One region of the Massilia sp. UYP11 genome, then DNA from elsewhere that is predicted to be linked to it. Evidence: riboswitches for the same ligand, from Rfam matches in the RefSeq annotation. Region 1 holds a riboswitch; each other region holds the start of a gene.

Region 1 (6,317 bases):
CGAAGCGCAGCGACAGTTTCAGCTGGCGGCCGTCGCTCGGATAGATGCCGGCGCGGCAGCTGTAGGCCTGGCTGTAGTACTGGCGGTCGGCCAGGTTCAGGCCCGACACCGCCACTTCCCACGGGCCGAAGCGGCGCGCATAGCGGGCGTCGATCGTGGTGAACGACGGCATGCGGGTGCTGCAGCCGTTGGTGAAGTCGTTGCCGTAGCGCTGGCTGTCGACCCAATGGGCGCCGATGTCGGCGCTCTGGCCGTCGCCCGGCGTCCAGGCCAGGCGCGCGGTGACGACATGCCTGGGCACCAGCACCATCTCGCGGCCGGCGTTGGGGCCGTCGCGGAACTCGGCCTGCACGTATTGCCACGCGCCGGTCAGGCGCCAGGCCTTGGCGAAGATCGCCTGCCCTTCCAGCTCCACGCCCTGGCGCCGGGTCGGATCCAGGTTGGTGTTGGCGCCGAAGCCGATGGTCGGGTCGAAGAAGATCTCGTCCGTCAGGCGGTGGCGGAACACGCGCGCCGTCGCCTTGCGTGCCTCAGTGCCGGCGCTGACGCCCAGTTCCAGGTCGCGCGAGGTTTGCGGCTCCAGCACGTCCAGGGTCGAACGGTAGGCGTTCTCGTCGATGTTGGCGATGCGGTAGCTGCGGCCGGCCTTGGCGAACACGGTCACGCGTGGCATCACGTCGATGCTGCCTTCCACGGTCCAGGCGTTGAGCGACTGCCTGCGGTGCTCGCCCACGACCGGCGGGAAGGCCAGCGGGTCGCTGTAGTCCTTCTCGAAGCGCTCGTGGCGAGCGCCGACCGCCAGGCGGGCGTTGTGCGGCGCGTTCCAACGCAGTTCGTCGCGCAGGTAAAACGCTGTCGCGTCCTGGCGCGCGGCGCCGGCCGAGAAATCGGCGCTGACGTCGCGCTCCCAGCGGATCAGGTCGATGCCGGTGACAAACTCGTTGCGCTTGCCGCCGAGGTCGACGGTGTGGCGCAGGCGCGGCGAGAACTGGGTCTGCTCGGATTCGTAGATCGATGCCGAGGTACCGAAGAAAGGGGACACATAGGTCGACGCAACCTCGCGCTCGCGGTGCGACAGCTCGGCCGCCAGCTCGAAGGCGCCGACACGGTGCTCGACGAACGCGGTCAGGCGATCGGTGTCGAGCGAGCCGAAATCATCCGGCGTATTGCTCTGGGTCGGAATGGCCAGGAACTGCGCTTCGGTCAGCGAACCCGGCAGGCGCGAGTCGGACCGCGCGCTCTCGAAACGCAGGCCGGCGCGGCCATTCGGCGCATAGGCGAACTGCACGCCGCCGCTGAAGCTGGTCTGCTCGTAGCGGTTGTTGTCGCGGTAGTTATCGGTGCGGCGGTCGCTTACTGCGGCGTCGAACGACCATGGGCCGGCGCCGTGGGTGACCGACGCGCGCAGGTCGCGGTGGTCGAAGCGGCCGGCTTCGACGAACAGCGAGCCCGAAGTGCCATCCTTGCCGGCGCCGCGGCGGGTGACTATGTTGATCACGCCGCCGGTGGCGCCGTCGCCGTACAGCACGCTGCTGCCGCCGCGCGTGATCTCGATGCGCTCGACCGTGTCCACGGGAATGGTCGACAGCACCGTGTGCGCCAGCTCGTTCTCGTTCAGGCGCACGCCGTCGACCAGCACCACCGTGTTCTGGGCGCTGTTGGTGCCGAAGCCGCGCAGGTCGAGGCCGAAGTCGGGCGAGCCGTCCAGGCTCTGGCGGCCGAACACGCCGCCGATCTTGCGGATCGCGGCATTGACGTCAAGGGCGCCGGCGCTGCGGATCTGCTCGGCGGTGATGACGCTGGCGCCGATCGGCGTGGCCTGGGCCGGAAAGCGCGGGCCGGTGATGAGGACCGAAGGGATCGTGTGCTGGGCGGTTTCCTGGACGCTGTCCTGTGCTGCGGCCTGGGTGGCGAGGGCGGACAGGGCGACAGCGCAAGCCAGTGCGAGTGGCGCGCGGCGCGGTGCGGCTGCAAAAATCATGATGAATGTGTTCTCGATAAAAGGCACCGGCCTGCTTCCCCGCAGCCCGGAGTCAACGGAAACGCATGGCGCTTCCACCTGCTTTGGCCGGTATCCGGGCTGGCAAGCATGGCGGCCTCACCTTCCTGCGCGGCATGCACAGTGGTTGTCGAGAATGCCTGCCGCGCTGCAAATGCAGGCGCGGCGCTTGTTGACCGTTGCGGGGGCAGCACACTTCCATGGCGGCGCGTGGCGCGGCCATGTCGTGTTTCCCGTTTAACTTCGCGCGCCTGGAAGCGCGCGAGAGCACCAAAACGGGGCGATTATACCTTGACAAGATGCAGCCTGACCGGCCGCCGGCAGCTTGCTGCGGGATCGGCTACCATCGTTGTTTTCATGCTTCAGAAGGAACGGCCATGGCGCGTTTACCCACCTATTTCGTTTCGCACGGCGGCGGCCCCTGGCCGTGGATGCGCGAGCAGTACGGTTCGGCCTATGACCAGCTGGCCGCCTCGCTGGCCGCGCTACGCGCCGAGGCCGAAGGAAAGGCCCACGACGCCGTGCGCGCGGTGCTGGTCGTGAGTTCGCACTGGGAGACGCCGCAGTTCATGGTGTCGTCCGGCACGGCGCCCGGCATGATCTACGACTACGGCGGGTTCCCGCCGCACACCTACCAGGTCAAGTATCCGGCCCCGGGCGAGCCGGCGCTGGCGCGGCGCGTGGCTGACCTGCTCGAGGCCGCGGGTCACCCGGCCGCGCTGGACGCCGAACGCGGCTTCGACCATGGCACGTTCTCGATGCTGTACCCGGTCTATCCGGAAGCGCGCATGCCGGTGGTGCAGTTGTCGATCCGGCGCGACCTGGATCCGGCCGCGCACCTGGCGGCGGGCCGCGCGCTGGCGCCGCTGCGCGACGAGGGAATCCTGATCATCGGCAGCGGGCTGTCGTACCACAACCTGCGCCAGTTCGGGCCGAACGGGCGGGAGGCGTCACGCGCCTTCGATGGCTGGTTGCAGCACGCGCTGCTCGAACTCGATCCTGCCCAACGCGAACAGGCCATGCTGCGCTGGGAGGCGGCGCCGATGGCACGGGCGGCGCACCCGCGCGAGGAACACCTGATCCCGCTGATGGTGGCGCTGGGGGCGGCCGAACAGGAGGCGGCGGCCTGCGTCTATCATGAAGACGCGTTCATGGGGAATTTGACGGTGTCGAGTTTCAGGTTCGGGGCGGCGCCGCAGGCTTGAACAATTTGCTGCGGCTCCAGCACGTCGTACCCGCGGAGGCTGGTATCCAAGTACTGTCGGCGCCGTCGAAACGCTAGCAAACTTAGGTACCCGCCTTCGCGGGTACGACGGGTTTGGGCCAACGATGAAAACCGCGGCCCTGGGGCGGCCTTAGGTCCCGCGCTTGCCGCGCGCCGCTTCGTCGGCCTTTGCGGCCGCCTTCTCGGCCGCGATGCGGGCCTTCTCGGCCACCTCGGCCTGATGCTGGGCCAGGCTGGCCGCGCGCGACTCGGGCGTCTCGAGGCTGATGCGGCCCAGCGCACCCTGGCGGTAATCCTGCAAGAGCGTATGCGCCGCCTTTTCGTAATCAAAATCGCCGCCGCGCACGCGGAAACCACGGCGCTGGGCCACGCCTTCGATCACGGCCACGCCGTCCATGCCCTCGGTCTTGAAGCCGTAGCGCGCCGTGAGTAGTTGCGGATAGCGCTGCAGCAGCAGGTCGCCCAGGTATTCGGCCACTTCTTCCTCGACCAGCGCATTGGTGCCGATCGCGTGGCTGGCGGCCAGCATCAGGCCGTCGCTGGCCATGGCGATCTTTGGCCACAGCATGCCGGGGGTGTCGACCAGCACCACGTTCTTGTTCAGGTACAGGCGCTGCTGGGTCTTGGTCACGGCCGGCTCGTCGCCCACCTTGGCCACGCGCTTTTTCAATAGCGCGTTCATCAGCGTCGATTTGCCGACGTTCGGGATGCCCATGATCATGATGCGCAGCGGCTTGGTCGGCACGCCGCGGTGCGGCGCCAGCGACAGGGCCAGGTCCGGGATGCGGGCGACATCGGCCGGCTTCTTGGTCGTCATCGGATAGGCGGTCACGCCTTCCTGGGCATCGTAATAGGCTTTCCAGGCGGCAGTCGCGTTCGGGTCGGCCAGGTCGATCTTGTTCAATATCTTCAGGCAAGGGCGCTGACGAAACTTGCGCAGCTCTTCCACCAGCGGGTTGCAGCTCGCCTCGGGCAGGCGCGCATCGAGGACCTCGATCACCAGATCGATGTTTTCCATCTGCTCGGCCGCTTCCCGCTTGGCCGCGTTCATGTGGCCAGGGAACCATTGAATAGACATACTATTGCTCTCTTAATCTTTCGTCCAAGGCGCTATTTTACGCTGTGCGTCGACATAAACGGTGACACAACCGGTGCGGCGCCGCCACAACGCCGCTTTCCATCGCGCCCGCCGTTGAGCTAATGCAACACGGATGACCTATTCCACGCGCACACTGCCCTCTTGCCTGAACACGACGGAGACGGACATGCGTACACGGGAAAAACTGAAGCGGTCGCCGGCACGCTGGTATGGCGTGCTGATGCTGTGCGGCGCCATCATGGTGTCGGCGCTGGTCGAGCGCTTGCCCCTGCTTCCCTACTGATCCGTCCGGCCCTGCGCATCCGCTCTGCAGTCGGCCGGCGGCAGCGGCGCCTGCGGATCGACGCGCGCCAGCCGCGCCCTGGCCGCGGCGCGGTCCTTCGCATACTCGGCCAGGTAGCGGCTGCGCTCCTCGCTCTGCCACTCGGTATCCGGCACGCCGTCCAGCGAACGGGTGCGGCTGGCAAAGACCTTTCCCTCCAGGCGCGGCAACAGCAGGCGGTCGGGGTCAAGATTCTCGCGCAGCAGATAGCCTTCGACGTCGCGCAGCAGCAGCGGCAGGCGCGGCGCGCCGTCGTGCAGCAGCTTGCCGTGCACCCTGAGCAGCACCTGCTGCGCGCCCTGCCCCAGCACCTCGTTGAAGGTGGCCAGCGCGAATGGCCGGCCGTCCGCATCGTCGACGCGGCCCGTGACCACGTAGCGCCCGGGCAGGCGCACGTCCAGCGGCAGCGCGAACTGCAGCGCGCCGCCGTCGATCGCCTCGCGCGGCGCGGCGCTCCAGCTGGCCGGCGACTGCGGCGAGTAGATGACGTCGAACAGCACGAAGCCTTCGCGGCCGCCGGCCTGGTAGCGCACCTCGAGCCGGATGGTGCCGTGAAAGCCGGCCAGCGCCGTCTGCGCCGGCGCGAATGTCCCGCTCCAGGCGCCGCCCTCGTCGGCGAACGGCACGGCGACCCGCGGCGCCGCACGGCTCTGCCCATAGGTCATGCCCTGGGCCAGCGCGCGGGTGACGACCAGCGGCAGCGGCTGGCCGCCCGCGTCCAGCGCGCGCAGCGAGAAGCGGCCCTCTTCGCCGGCCGCCAGGTAGACCCGCGACTGCGCGCTCTGCAGCTGGATCTCGGGATGGCTGTCGCCGCCCTCGGCCCGCATCGGATTGGTCTCGAGCAGCGGCTGGTTGGGGTACAGCTGGTCGGGATGGTGGCCGGCCGGCCGCGACTCGTGCGGATAGCGCGAATGCGCCAGGTAGCTGCAATAGGTGTGGTCGGTCAGGCGCACCTGCTCGACCAGCTGGCGCCGGCGCGCGGCCTGCTCTGCCTGCGGGGGCGCGGCCGGCGGCGCGGCGATGGACGGGGCGGACGGCGTGGCCGGCGCGGACGGCGCCGCGTCGGACCCCGCCTCGCCGCGGTCCACCAGGACCATCAGCCCCAGGCCGATGCAGGCCGCCACGCCCGCCGCGGCCGGCCAGCGCCAACGCCGCTCCATGCCGGCCCCCTAGTTGGCGGTATTGACCATGGCCTCGCGCACGACCCCGATGATGCCCTCCCAGTTGCCGTCGCCATAGTGGTCGACGCTTTCGCGGTCGTCGCGGAAGGCCACCGAGTGCCAGCTCCACTTGACGCTGCCGCCCTGGTTCGGTTCGGTGCCATAGCGCAGGTCGTCGCAGAACCAGTCGCCCGGATTGCAGAGCGAGCGCCCGGAATTGCCGGCCGCGCCGCCGCTGCTGTGGTAGGCCACGACCTCGTCGTCCTGGCCCGGCAGCAGGAACGAGTACAGGGTGCCGCGCGCGCCGGCGTAGCGGTAGAACCAGATGTTGCGGGTGTCGTTGTGGTTGTACATCGCGCGCGCCGTGCCGGTGCGCAGGTCTTGCACCAGCGGCTCGGAGGTGGTCCAGGCGCCGGCATTGGCAATCTCGGAGCCGCCCGCGGCGCCCGACGCCACCCTGACCCACTTGATGTTCCAGCCGCCCTGCACGCCGCCCGCGTCGCCGCAGACGC
Region 2 (6,317 bases), on a different contig from region 1:
ACCTCTTTTTTCTCTTCGCTTTCGCTACCGTGAGGCGGCGTCTGCGTCGAGGAGCGAGACTATAGCAAGCCGAAGGCCGTCTTGCAAGGTTTACGACTGTGATATCGTAGCCGCCGCATTCTGCGACCTACCCTTTTATATACGTCCATATGATTCCCACGATCGTCCCGACCGCCGACGCCGCCCTCGCCCAGTCCCTGGCGGACGCCATCAACAACAAGACGAAGCCGCTCGGCAGCCTCGGACGACTGGAATCGCTCGCCGCCCAGCTGGGCATGATCCAGCGCTCGACCAGGGTCAGCATCGACCGGCCGGCGATCCTGGTGTTCGCCGCCGACCACGGCGTCGTGGCCGAAGGCATCTCCGCCTTCCCGCAAGACGTCACCTGGCAGATGGTCGAGAACTTCCTGGGCAACGGCGCCGCCATCAATGTGTTCGCGCGCCAGAACGGCTGCGCGCTGCACGTGGTCGACGCCGGCGTGAACCACGATTTCGGCGAACGCGCGGGACTCGTGCACCGCAAGGTTGCCAACGGCACCCGCAACTTCGCGCTCGAACCGGCCATGACGGCGCAGGAATGCGCGACCGTGCTCGAACACGGCATGGCCCTGGCGCGCGACCTGCCCGGCACCGTGATCGGCTTCGGCGAGATGGGCATCGGTAACACGACGTCCGCCGCGGCCCTGATGCACAAGCTGACCGGCCAGCCGCTCGCGCGCTGCGTCGGCGCCGGCACCGGCCTCACGCCACAGGGAGTCCGCCACAAGGCCGACGTCGTCGCGGCCAGCGTGGCCCGTCACGCGCACGCCGTGCAGCCGCTCGAGGTGCTGGCCACTTTCGGGGGCTTCGAGATCGCGATGATGGCCGGCGCCATGCTCAAGGCGGCCGAACTGCGCAAGGTGCTGCTGATCGATGGCTTCATCGTCACCAGCGCGCTGCTGGTGGCCGCGCGCCTGCAGCCGAACATCCTCGATTACTGCGTGTTCTCGCACTGCTCGGGCGAGCATGGCCACGCCCTGCTGCTCGAGGAGCTCGGCGCCCGTCCGCTGCTCGACCTTGGCCTGCGCCTGGGCGAAGGCACCGGCAGCGCGCTCGCCCTGCCCCTGCTGCACGCCGCCGCCAACTTCCTCAACGAGATGACCACCTTCGCCTCGGCGCAGGTCAGCGAACGCTCGGCATGACGCACCAGCTGCGCCTGTTCTTCATTGCGCTGCAGTTCTTCACGCGGCTGCCGATTCCGCGCTGGGTCGGTTTCGAACCAGGCTGGCTGAACCACGCGTCGCGCTACTTCCCGCTGGTGGGCGTCGTGGTCGGCGGCATCGGCGCGCTCGTCTACCTGGTGGCCGCGCACTGGCTGCCCGCGCCGGTGGCGGCCGTGCTGTCCACCGCGGCCACCATCTACCTCACCGGCGCCTTCCATGAAGACGGCTTCGCCGACACCTGCGATGGCCTGGGCGGCGGCATGACGAAGGAACGCGCGCTCGAGATAATGAAGGATTCGCGCGTCGGCGCCTATGGCGCGATCGGCATCGTGTGCATGCTCGGTGCGAAGCTGGCCCTGCTTGCCAGCCTGCCGCCAGCCAGCGCCATCGGCGCCCTGCTGCTGGCTCATCCCCTCTCACGTCTGGCCGCCACCTCCCTGATCTGGCAGATGGAGTACGCCCGCGCCGAGGGCAAGGCCAAGCCGCTGGCGGTGCGCATGAGCGATCGGGAGTTCGGCATCGCCGCCGTCACCGCACTGCTGCCCGCGCTTGGCTTGCTGGCCTTCGGCCTGCTCGACCTGGCCGCGATCGCCGCCGCCGTGGTCGCTGCCATGGTGGTCACCTGCTGGCTGGCCCGCAAGCTCACGCGCCGGCTGGGCGGCTATACCGGCGACTGCCTCGGCGCCGTGCAGCAGCTGGCAGAGGTGGCGATCTATCTCGCGGTGCTGGCCACGCTCGGCCGCGGCGCGCTGGGCTGATGCGCCTCTACCTGGTGCGCCACCCACGGCCCGAGGTGCCGGCCGGGCACTGCTACGGTCGCAGCGACCTGGCGGCGAACCAGGCCGACGTCGAACGGGTGCTGGCCGCACTGGCGGGCCAGGGACTGCCCGGCGCGATGCCGGTCTACGCCAGCCCGCTGATCCGCAGCGCGGTCCTGGCGCAGCGGCTTTCGCCGGCGCCGGTATTCGACGCCCGCCTGGCCGAGATCGACTTCGGCGCCTGGGAAATGCGCAGCTGGGACGACATCCCCCGCGCCGAGATCGACGCCTGGAGCGCCGACCTGCTGCATTACCGCCCCGGCGGTGGCGAAAGCGTGATGGACGTGGCCGCGCGCGTGGCGGCCTTCGATGCCGATATCCGGCGCGCTGAACACCCACAGGCCCTGATCGTCTGCCACGCCGGCACCATGCGCCTCCTGCATTCCCTGTACCTCGGCGGCACGCTACTCGATGCCGCGCTACGTGCGGCCCAGGCGCCACACCGGATCGACTATGGCGAAGTGATGATGCTGGAAACCTGACGACGCCTTATAATGGGCGCGTTTTGGTGCTCGCGCCTGCGTTCGCAGTCGCAGTTAAACGGGAAACACGAAGCTCCTTTCAAGGGCCAACGTGTGCTGCCCCCGCAACGGTAAGCAAGTGCCGCATGCTCTCCCCGAGCCATGCGGCAAACCGCCCCCTCATACCACTGTGCGCGAGCATGGGAAGGTCGGACGGCCATACTTGTCAGCCCGGATACCGGCCAAAAGGTGGCGTCGCCTCGCGCGATGCCGTTCAATCTGGCCTACGGGGACGTCGGCTGGTTGCCCTTGATAAGAAACAATTCATGAATTTTCCAGTAACCCGGCAAGCCGCCGCGGTCTCGCTTGCCCTCGCCGTCATCTCGTCCGCCGCCGTCGCCGACGCTCCTTTACCGGCTCCTTCGCCTGCTCCTGCGCCTGACGCCACGCCCACCGCCGACACCGTGGTCGTCACCGCGACCCGCACCGCGCAGCGCGCCGCCGACGTCATCGCCGACACCACCGTCATCGGCGCCGAAGAAATCGCGCGCTCCGGCGCCGGTTCGGTGGCCGACATCCTGCGCCGCCAGCGCGGCATCGAAATCTCGCGCAACGGCGCGGCCGGCGCCGCCACCAGCGTCTTCATCCGCGGCGCCAACGCCAACCAGTCCGTGGTCCTGATCGACGGCGTGCGCTTCGGTTCGGCGACCACCGGCACCGCCAGCTGGAACGCAATCCCGCTGGGCGCCATCGACCGCATCGAGATCGTCTACGGCCCGCTCAGCACCCTGTACGGCGCCGACGCCATCGGCGGCGTGATCCAGATCTTCACCCGCAAGGGCGAGGGCGCGCCGGTGGTCACGGGCTCGGTCGGCGTGGGCAGCAACGCCACCCGCCAGCTGGATGCCGGCATCTACGGCAGCAGCGGCGGCCCGAACGCCGTCAGCTACGCGTTCGGCGCCGGCTACGAGGACTCGGACGGTTTCTCGTCGACCCGCCCGGGCGCCTTTGGCTACAACCCGGACGAAGACGGCTACCGTCGCCGCAACGCCAACGGTCGCGTGACGATGGCGCTCGCGCCGGGCCACGAGATCGGGGCCCAGTTCCTGGCCAGCCGCCTGTACAGCCAGTACGACAGCGGCGCCGCCAGCTACGACGTCCACAGCGACAACGACCTGAATACCGCCGCGGTCTTCATGCGCAACCAGATCCTGCCAAACTGGCACAGCACGGTGCAGTACGCGCGCTCGGAAGACAAGTCGGGCAACTTCACCAATGCGACGCCGTCCGGCGCCAGCCGGATCGACACCCGGCAGGACGAATTGAGCTGGCAGAACGACATCGCCATCGGCCAGGACACCCTGCAACTGCTGTACACGCACCGCAAGGAAGAAGTCGACTCGATGCGCCGGTCGCGCATCACCAATTCGTATGCGGCCGCCTACTCGGCCAGGCGCGGCCCTCACCTGGCCGACGTCAGTGCGCGCCACGACCGCTCGGTCTACGGCAGCAAGAACACCGGCGCCGCCGGCTATGGCTATGACTTCGGCAACGGCCTTCGCGCCACCGCCAGCGTCGGCACGAGCTTTCGCGCCCCGACCTTCAACGAGCTGTACTTCCCCGGCTACGGCCTGGAAACCAACAAGCCCGAGAAAGGCCGCAACCGCGAAGTGGGCCTGCGCTACGACGGCAACGGCTACCGGCTGGATGCGACCTACTTCCACAACCGCCTGACCGACATGATCGTGTCGAGCACCCCGTGCCCGGACGGCGTCAACCGCAGCTGCGCCTACAACGTCAACGAAGGGCTGCTCGAAGGCTTCTCGCTGGCAGGCAGCACCCGCCTGATGGGCGTCGACCTGCGCGCCAGCCTCGACTGGCAGGATCCGCGCGACGAGACCACCGGCAAGCAACTGGCGCGCCGTGCGAAGAAGCACGCCAGCTTCGGCGCCGACTACACGATGGGCACGCTCAAGACCGGCCTTGAACTGACGGTGTCGGGCGAGCGTTTCGACGACGCCGCCAACAACCGTCGCCTTGGCGGCTACGGTTTGCTGAACCTGCACACGACCTGGCAATTCACGCCCGACTGGTCGCTGCTGATGCGCCTGGACAACGTCGCCGACAAGCAGTACGAGATCGCGCGCAACTACGGCACCAGCGGCCGCACCTGGTTCGCGGCCCTGCGCTACGGCATCCGTTAAGCTATAACCCCTGCCCGCGGCAACCAGGCCGCGGGTGTCCGACACCGACAGGCCAGCATGCAAGCATCCGTCCCGCCGCTACGCCAGCGCGCCACGCTCATCGTCGGCGCCATGCTGGCGTTTTCCATTGCCACCCTGCTGTTCGCGGGCATGACCGGTTCGATCCGGGTGCCGCTGGACGAGATTCCCGGCGCGCTGCGCCAGCTCGCCAGCGGCCATCCCGATTCGCTCTCCGCTTCCCTGCTCGAGCTGCGCGCCAGCCGCGCGCTGGTGGCGTTCGCGACCGGCGGCGCGCTGGCCCTGGCCGGCCTCATGATGCAGGCGCTGCTGAGGAACCCCCTGGCCGATCCGTACGTGCTGGGCGTGTCGTCGGGCGCCTCGGTGGGCGCCCTGCTGGCGCTGCTCCTGATGGCCTCCACGCTGATGGTCGACGCCGCCGCGCTGGTGGGGGCCATCGGCGTGGCCATGCTGCTCTACCTGCTGGCCCGGCGCGGCTTGCGCGGCGACCAGGCGCTTGACTCCGGCGCCTCGATGCTGCTCCTGACCGGCGTGATCATCTCGGCCCTGTGCGGCTCGATCGTGACCCTGATGCTGTCGATCGCGCCCGAGGGGCGCCTGCGCAGCATGATCTTCTGGCTGATCGGCGACCTGGCTGGCGCACCGCTGCGCCTGGCGCCCTGGCTGGTGCTGGCGGGCTGCCTCCTGTATGCCATGCGCAATGCGCGCGCCATGAACATGGTCGCGCTGCATGCCGAGAATGCGGTGACGCTGGGCGTGCGCGTGGGCGCGCTGCGCAAGGGCCTGTTCTTCGTCTCGGCCCTGCTCACCGCCAGCGCGGTCACCAGCGCCGGCTCGATCGGCTTCGTCGGCCTGATCGTGCCGCACGCCTGCCGCTTCGCCTTCGGGCCCGACCACCGGGTCTTGATCCCGGCCGTCGTGCTGGCCGGCGGCGCCTTCCTGGTGCTGTGCGATACGCTGGCGCGCACCATCGTCGCGCCGCAGCAACTGCCGGCCGGCGCCATCACGGCGATGATCGGCGCACCGGTCTTCCTCTACCAGTTGCACCGCCTGCGCAAATGAGCACGAAATGAGCACAATCTCCACCCTCGACCTGCTGCTGTCCGTCGGCGAGCGCACCCTGGTGCGGGGCCTCGACTGGACCGCCCGCGCCGGCGAATGCTGGAGCGTCATCGGCCGCAACGGCGCCGGAAAAAGCACCTTGCTGCGCACCCTGGCCGGCCTGCAGCCGCCCAACGCCGGATCGGTCCAGGTGAACGGCCGGGCGCTGAGAGACTGGCCGCTGACCGAGCTGGCGCGCGAGCGCGCCTTCCTGGCCCAGTCGCGCCACGACGCTTTTGCCTACACGGTGCTGGAGAGTGTGCTGTCGGCGCGCCACCCTTACCACGCCGACCGCTACTGGGAGGGCAGCGACGACCACCAGGCCGCCCTGCAGGCCCTGGCCTCGATGGAAGTGGACGACCTGGCCGCGCGCGACGTGCGCACCCTGTCCGGCGGCGAGCGCCAGCGGGTGGCGATCGCCGCCCTGCTGGCCCAGCAAACGCCGCTGCTGCTGCTGGACGAACCGGCCAATGCGCTCGACCTGGCGCACCAGGTGAGCGTGATGGGGCTCCT
Region 3 (6,317 bases), on a different contig from region 1:
GAGGGGTCCTGCTCGACCAGCGCCTGCGCCGACGCCGCCAGCGCCAGGCGGCCGGCGCGGTCGATCAGGCGGATCAGGTTCGGGTACAGGTCGCGGAACAGGCCGGAGGTGGTGACCACCGCATCGCGCCGGATGGCGCCGGGCGTGAGTTTCACGTCGGTGACGATGCCGCGCGCGTTCCACACCGGCTCGGCGCCCATCATCGCCAGCGCGAAGCCGACCATCACGCCTTCGTCGCGCACGGCGTCGGACGCCCACAGGATGATGCCTTCGCTGCCCACCCCTCCACCATTGACCTGGTCGCGCCCGGCGGCCTTGCCCGCCATCTGCCGGCCCAGGCCAAACCCCAGGCGGGTCGGCAGGATGTCGCCGTCGACCGCGTGGAAGTTGCGGCCCGTCGGCAGCGCCTCGGGCGAGCGCAGCGGATCGTTGCCCTTGCCCGGCTCGATGTAGCGGCCATCCAGGCCGGCCAGCAGCGCCGCCATCTCGCGCCGCGGCGAATCGCGCAGTTTATGCACGACGTCGGGGTCGTCGATGCCGCTCTTCTTCATCGAATCGAGCATCAGGTCGAGCGACTCGCGGCTCCACGGCCGGCCGAACACGTGCAGGCCGTGGGGCATGAATTTCTCTTGCAGCTTGGTGAGATAGTGGCCGATCTCGTGCGCGAGCAGGTCGTCGTCGGCGGCATCGAAGCCGATGCCGCGCACCGCCAGCACGTCGGACATCGACGCTTCCAGCTCGGCGCGCAGGTTCAGGGCGACGACCCGCTCGCGCATCAGCTGCGCGGCCTGGGCCTTGAGCGATTCGGACGATGCGGCCTCAAAACTCTCGACGAGCTGGCGCAGCGACAGCAGCTCGTCGTACAGCGGCGTGGCGGCCAGCGGCGGCGTGAGGTGGTCGACGATGACGGCCAGGCCGCGGCGCTTGGCCTGGGTGCCTTCGCCGACGCCGTCGACGATATACGGGTAGATGCCCGGCAGGTCGCTCGCGATCAGGCTCGGATAATCGTCGCTCGACAGGCCGACGGCCTTGCCCGGCAAGAATTCATAGGTCGAGTGGCGGCCCACGTGCACCACGGCGTCGGCCTTGAAGCGGTCGCGGATCCAGTGATAGAAGCCCAGGAACTGGTGCGGCGGGGTGATGCTGGTGTTTGCGTGCAGCAGTTCCTCGTCCACTTCCCAGCCGCGCGGCGGCTGCGGGCCGATGAAGACGTTGCCGAACACCAGTCCCGGCACCAGCATCTTGCCGCCGTCGACCATCACCTTGCCCGGCGCCGGCCCCCAGCCGCGCATGCCTTCGATGCCGTATCCGATCAGGCGCCGGTAAAGGGGCGCAAGCGACTGGCAGGCACGCGCCCTGGCTTCGTCGAGGCAGGCCATATAGCCGTCTTCCAGCGCATGCAGGTCGCGTGTGGCCTGCACGCGCTGCGGGTGATCGACGCCTTCGACCAGGTGCAGCAGCTCCTCGATCACGGTCGCGGCCTGCTTGCGGCCCAGCGCGCGTTCGCCGGCCTTTTCGGCCGCCAGCACGTCGGCATGCAGGCGCCCCAGCAAGCCGTCCCGCATCTCGCCCCGCACCCGCGGCGACAGGGTCGCGAACCAGCGCGCGTACTCCTGCGCCGGGACGCCGTTGACGGCGCCGGCCATTTCGCGCAGGGCGGCGCGGTCTTCCGGCAGGTTGACGCCGCGCGCCATGATCATGTCGAGCAGCGCCTCGGGCGAAGCCGGCAGCTCGCCGACCGTGTAACCCGCCGCCTTGAGCGCATGCAGCATCCCGAACAGCGACTCCGGCACGTTGAGGTTGTCGGCGCCGATGTTCTGGCGGCCCGGCGGATGGTTGTAGTAGACCATCGCGATCTTCTTGTCCGCGTTCGATTTGGCGCGCAGCGCCAGCCAGCGCGCCACGCGCCCCGACAGGCGGTCGACTTCGGCCGGCAGCAACACGGGCGGACGGTTCTCGATGCCGGTCTGGCGGTCGCGCCGGGCCTGGCCCAGGGCCGCCACCACCATCGGCTGGCCGATGCCCTGCAGCTCGGGCAGGGCCACGCGGTACTGGACCGAATCGGGCGGCAAGCCGTCGGGCGACAGCTGCCACTGCATCGCGGTGCGGTCCGACAGGCGGATCGCCTTGAACACCGGGATGTCCAAACGCTTGAAAGCATCCTCCACCGCCTCCCGGCCCTCGGCGGCGCCGACCACGAAGTCCTGCAGCACCACCAGCGCGGCCGGTTTCGCCGGCGCCACCAGCTCGGGCAGCCGTTCGAGCGCTTCGCGCGAGGCGCCGCCCCAGCGCGTGAGCAGTTGCACGCAGGGCTGGCCGAACTCTTCGATGCGCCGGCACAGCGCCGCGGGCACCACGCCATCCATGTTCGCCAGGTCGAGCACGACCACGGTCGGGCGCTCGCGCAAGCCGAGCGTCGACGCATTGCCCCAGGCGCCGGCGTCCTGCAGCTCGCGCTGCCCCCTGCGCAGGCGCAGGGTCGGCTCCGGCCGCGGATCGGCCAGGGGCGTGCCTGGCGCGAGCAGGTGCCGCATCAGTTCCGCGGTGTTGTCGACGCCGCCCGCCTGCCACACGCGGCGCGCGGCCAGCCAGTGGCGGGCGGCGGGGTCGCCCTCGGCCGCCCGCAGCGCGGCCTGCGGCGGCGCTTCGCCCGAGAGCTGGCGCAGCAGCTCGGGCGAGAAGCCGGCCAGGCTGCCGTGGCGCGAGCGCGTCATGAGGTTCAGGGTCGCTTCGCCGTTGAGCGCCAGCACGGCGGCGTGCGGCCTGGCGTGGCGCGCAAGGGCATCCTTCATGCGCCGCGCCGGGTCGCCGAACAGCGACACCGCCAGGATGGTGTCGGCGCCGCCGATCCACTGCGCCACTTCGCGCTCGCCCGCGGCCATCAGCTGGGCCGGGGTGCGCAGCAGGATGCGGTCTTGCGGATGGCTGGCCAGGTGGCGATGGGCGGCTTCGACGGCGCCCGGCGCGGCGCGCTCGGTGACCACCGCGAACAGGGTGGCGGCGCTGGCGTGCTGAAAGCCCGCCATGCAGGCGAGCAGGAACGAGGTGAGCAAGAACGAGGCGAGCAGAAACGTCAGCGCAGCGCGGATGCGGACCAGGAGAAGCGTGTTCATGTGAACGTCGACCTTTCAGCTGCGCGCTTGACGCGCGCACGACAACAGGCAGCCGTCATCCTTCCACGATGAACAGGGACGCTTGCGCGCGCCGCATGGGCGAACGATCGCAGCGCATGATGCGAGCAAACGAAGAAGGAACGACGAACAACCGACAGGCACGCCCTCACCCCGGGACGTACGGATGCATCGTGGATGGCCGGTCTTCTGGCTCGCCGTCTTCCTTCCCCGGTCCTGCCTTCCCGTGCACGGGGCACAGTGGCGTTCGACCGGGGTCGTCAGGCTTACAGCAGCGGGGGCTGCGCCGGACTGGCGCGCGATGGCTATCGCGCACGTCACCGGCTTCCCGTTTCACCTCCCTGCAGACGAGCAGGAAGGCACCATTCACTTGATTGGGCGCGATTCTACCGCCAAGTTCGATCGCTTGTCACCGCATTATTTCTTGGCAGGCAAGCGCGAAGAGGCCCGGCGCGGCAACCAACCGCGCCCGATCGGCCCGAAAAATAAGTCGCATAGGTTTATTTAGCGGAAGGACGTATACTTGCCGTCTCCCGCTGCCCTGCCCATCGAACGCCGCGCCATGCCGCCCTATAACGCACCGTCTCCCGCCGTTGATCCCGCCACGATGCCGCTGCTGCGCACCGTCGGCTCGAACCAGGTGGGCATGCGCGAGTTCAACGAGCGGGTCGTGCTGCAGGCGATCCGCACCCATGGCAGCCTGCCCAAGGCCGAAGTCGCGCGCCTGACCAAGCTCAGTACGCAAACGGCCTCGGTGATCATCAACCGCCTGCTGGACGAGCAACTGGTGGTCAAGCGCGACGCCGTGCGCGGCAAGGTCGGCCAGCCGTCGCAGCCGATCGCCCTGAATCCGGAAGGCGCGTTCTCGATCGGCATCCAGATCGGCAGGCGCGCGCTGGACGTGGTGCTGCTAGATTTCACGGGCGCGCTGCGCTGGCAGTCGTCGACGCCCTACGCCAGCCCCGACGTGGAACAGGTTTTCGCCGCCATCGACGCCAGGCTGCGCGAGGTGGACGCCTTTCTTGGCCCGGAACTGGCGCCGCGCCTGACCGGCATCGGCCTGGCCGCCCCGCTCACGCTGGGCACCTGGCATGGCCTGGAAAGCCTGCTGCCGCATCAGGCCGAAGCCTGGCGCCGGGTCGACCTGCGCATCCGCCTGCAAGCCATGACGCCGCTCCGCGTGGACTTCGCCAAGGACACGATCGCAGCCTGCGTGGCCGAACTGGTTGCCGGCCGCGGACGCACGCTGAAAAGCTATCTGTACGTGTTCGTCGACACCCTGGTCGGCGGCGGCCTGGTGATCGATGGCGAGCCGCACAGCGGCCAGTTCGGCAACGCCGGCGCGATCGGTTCGATGCCATTGGGCCTGGCTGGAACGGACGAACGCGGCGTGGCGCCGCAATTGCTCGGGGCGGCTTCGCTGGTGCGGCTGGAAGAAATGCATGCGCAGGCGGGCTTGGCGCCGCTCGCCTTCAACGACGACCGCCTGTTGAGCGGCCCGTGGGAAGCGGTGACCCTGCAATGGATCGAGGAAGCCGCCAATGCGATCACCTTCGGCGTGACCGGTGCGGCCTGCCTGCTCGACCTGGATGGCGTGATCGTCGACGGCGCCGTCAGCCGGCCCCTGCTCGAACGCCTGATCGCCGCGATGCAGGAGCAGATGACGCGCTACAGCTGGCAGGGCACCGAGCGGCCGCTGGTGATGGCGGGGACGATCGGGATGACGGCCAAGGTGATCGGCGCGGCTTACCTGCCGCTGCATGCGAACTTCGCGCCGGCGCACGGGTTGTTCCTGAAGGCGGAGCGGCGCTAGCAAGGCGAGCGCGGGGTGTCGTCTACCCCTCCGGGTACGGCGGCATGAATCGGGCGAGCGCCATCACGTGGGAGGCCGGCGACGAGTTCGACGACATCGTCGCCGCACTGCGGGCCAAGGGCGGACGGGAATATTTTGCATATCAACGGTAGCCGAGTGCCGTTCCAGGCCAGGCGAGTGGATCACCGCATATAAAAAAACCCTGCGAGTGGTGCACTCGCAGGGTTCGTCGTACTGATCAGACTGGCAGCCTCAGAACGGAATATCGTCATCCATATCCGAGAAGTTCGGCGCCGGTTTCGGCTGCGGACGTGCGGCCGGGGCCGGTGGCGCCTGGCGCGGGGCCGGACGCTGCGGGGCCGAGTAGTCGTCGTCCATGCCGCCGCCCATACCGCCGCCCATGCTGTCGCCGCCCATACCCTGGCGACCGCCCAGCATCTGCATGTTTTCAGCGATGATGTCGGTGGCGTAGCGCTCGATGCCGTCCTTGTCGGTGTATTTGCGAGTCTGCAGGCGGCCTTCGACGTAGACCGACGAACCTTTCTTGAGGTACTGGCCCACGATCTCGGCCAGGCGGCCGAAGAAGGAGATGCGGTGCCACTCGGTCAGTTCTTTCTGTTCGCCGGTATTACGGTCTTTCGACTTGTACGACGTGGCGACCGCGATGTTCGCGATGGCGTCGCCGCTCGGCATGTAGCGAATTTCCGGATCGCGGCCCAGGTTGCCGACGATGATGACCTTGTTGACTGATGCCATGATGTGTCCTTGGATAATGTTGTGAGCCCTGACTCTGCAGTTGACTAAGCGTCAGGGAACTGTGGTGTTGCAATTCAATATTATGAGGCCAGCGACGCGGTTTCAAAAGTGGATTTTACTGGCTGGAGTCAGCGTTCTAAACGGTGCAATCCAGCCCGAAAAACGGTCATCGCATTCCGGATCCAACAATTTTTTCGCTTTCTGAGCGTTTTGTCATTGAAGCGCCCGGAGAATGGCCCACATACGACAGACCCGGCTGTCTGCGGCGCTCGCCGCTTTCCAGAAAGGCATGCCATACGGGCATCCATGGTACGCCAACCACTGGATAGATGTACAGCCGAAACAAAAACGCGCTACACTTACGGGTTCTCCCCGATTGGCCCGCCTACCGCGCCGCTGGCGTCTGCGGCCCCGCAAAAACTGATAGAAAGTCTGCCCAACTTAATGGAAGAAATTCGCATTCGTGGTGCCCGCACGCACAATCTGAAGAACATCAACCTCGACCTGCCGCGCAACAAGCTGATCGTGATCACCGGCCTGTCGGGCTCGGGCAAGTCGTCGCTTGCCTTCGACACCCTGTATGCCGAAGGCCAGCGCCGCTACGTCGAATCGCTGTC

What was found. A riboswitch is a leader RNA that binds a small molecule or an ion and turns the genes downstream of it on or off. The one in region 1 is predicted to bind cobalamin.
Region 2: another riboswitch for cobalamin. It lies ahead of ABIB38_RS23585 (TonB-dependent receptor domain-containing protein); the one in region 1 lies ahead of ABIB38_RS15350 (TonB-dependent receptor family protein).
Region 3: another riboswitch for cobalamin. It lies ahead of ABIB38_RS00430 (cobaltochelatase subunit CobN); the one in region 1 lies ahead of ABIB38_RS15350 (TonB-dependent receptor family protein).

What each region holds. Positions count from the first base shown of each region.
Region 1 is NZ_JBNDJE010000011.1:2,159-8,475, forward strand. It holds gene ABIB38_RS15350 (TonB-dependent receptor family protein) at 1-1,981, opposite strand, end outside; cobalamin riboswitch at 2,050-2,289, opposite strand; gene ABIB38_RS15355 (DODA-type extradiol aromatic ring-opening family dioxygenase) at 2,377-3,204, shown strand; gene ylqF (ribosome biogenesis GTPase YlqF) at 3,355-4,302, opposite strand; gene ABIB38_RS15365 (hypothetical protein) at 4,600-5,805, opposite strand; gene ABIB38_RS15370 (hypothetical protein) at 5,815-6,317, opposite strand, start outside.
Region 2 is NZ_JBNDJE010000037.1:7,138-13,454, reverse strand. It holds gene cobT (nicotinate-nucleotide--dimethylbenzimidazole phosphoribosyltransferase) at 150-1,181, shown strand; gene ABIB38_RS23595 (adenosylcobinamide-GDP ribazoletransferase) at 1,178-1,960, shown strand; gene ABIB38_RS23590 (histidine phosphatase family protein) at 1,960-2,502, shown strand; cobalamin riboswitch at 2,510-2,742, shown strand; gene ABIB38_RS23585 (TonB-dependent receptor domain-containing protein) at 2,808-4,685, shown strand; gene ABIB38_RS23580 (FecCD family ABC transporter permease) at 4,743-5,765, shown strand; gene ABIB38_RS23575 (ABC transporter ATP-binding protein) at 5,773-6,317, shown strand, end outside.
Region 3 is NZ_JBNDJE010000001.1:91,784-98,100, forward strand. It holds gene ABIB38_RS00430 (cobaltochelatase subunit CobN) at 1-3,113, opposite strand, end outside; cobalamin riboswitch at 3,294-3,513, opposite strand; gene ABIB38_RS00435 (ROK family transcriptional regulator) at 3,655-4,944, shown strand; gene ssb (single-stranded DNA-binding protein) at 5,197-5,700, opposite strand; gene uvrA (excinuclease ABC subunit UvrA) at 6,145-6,317, shown strand, end outside.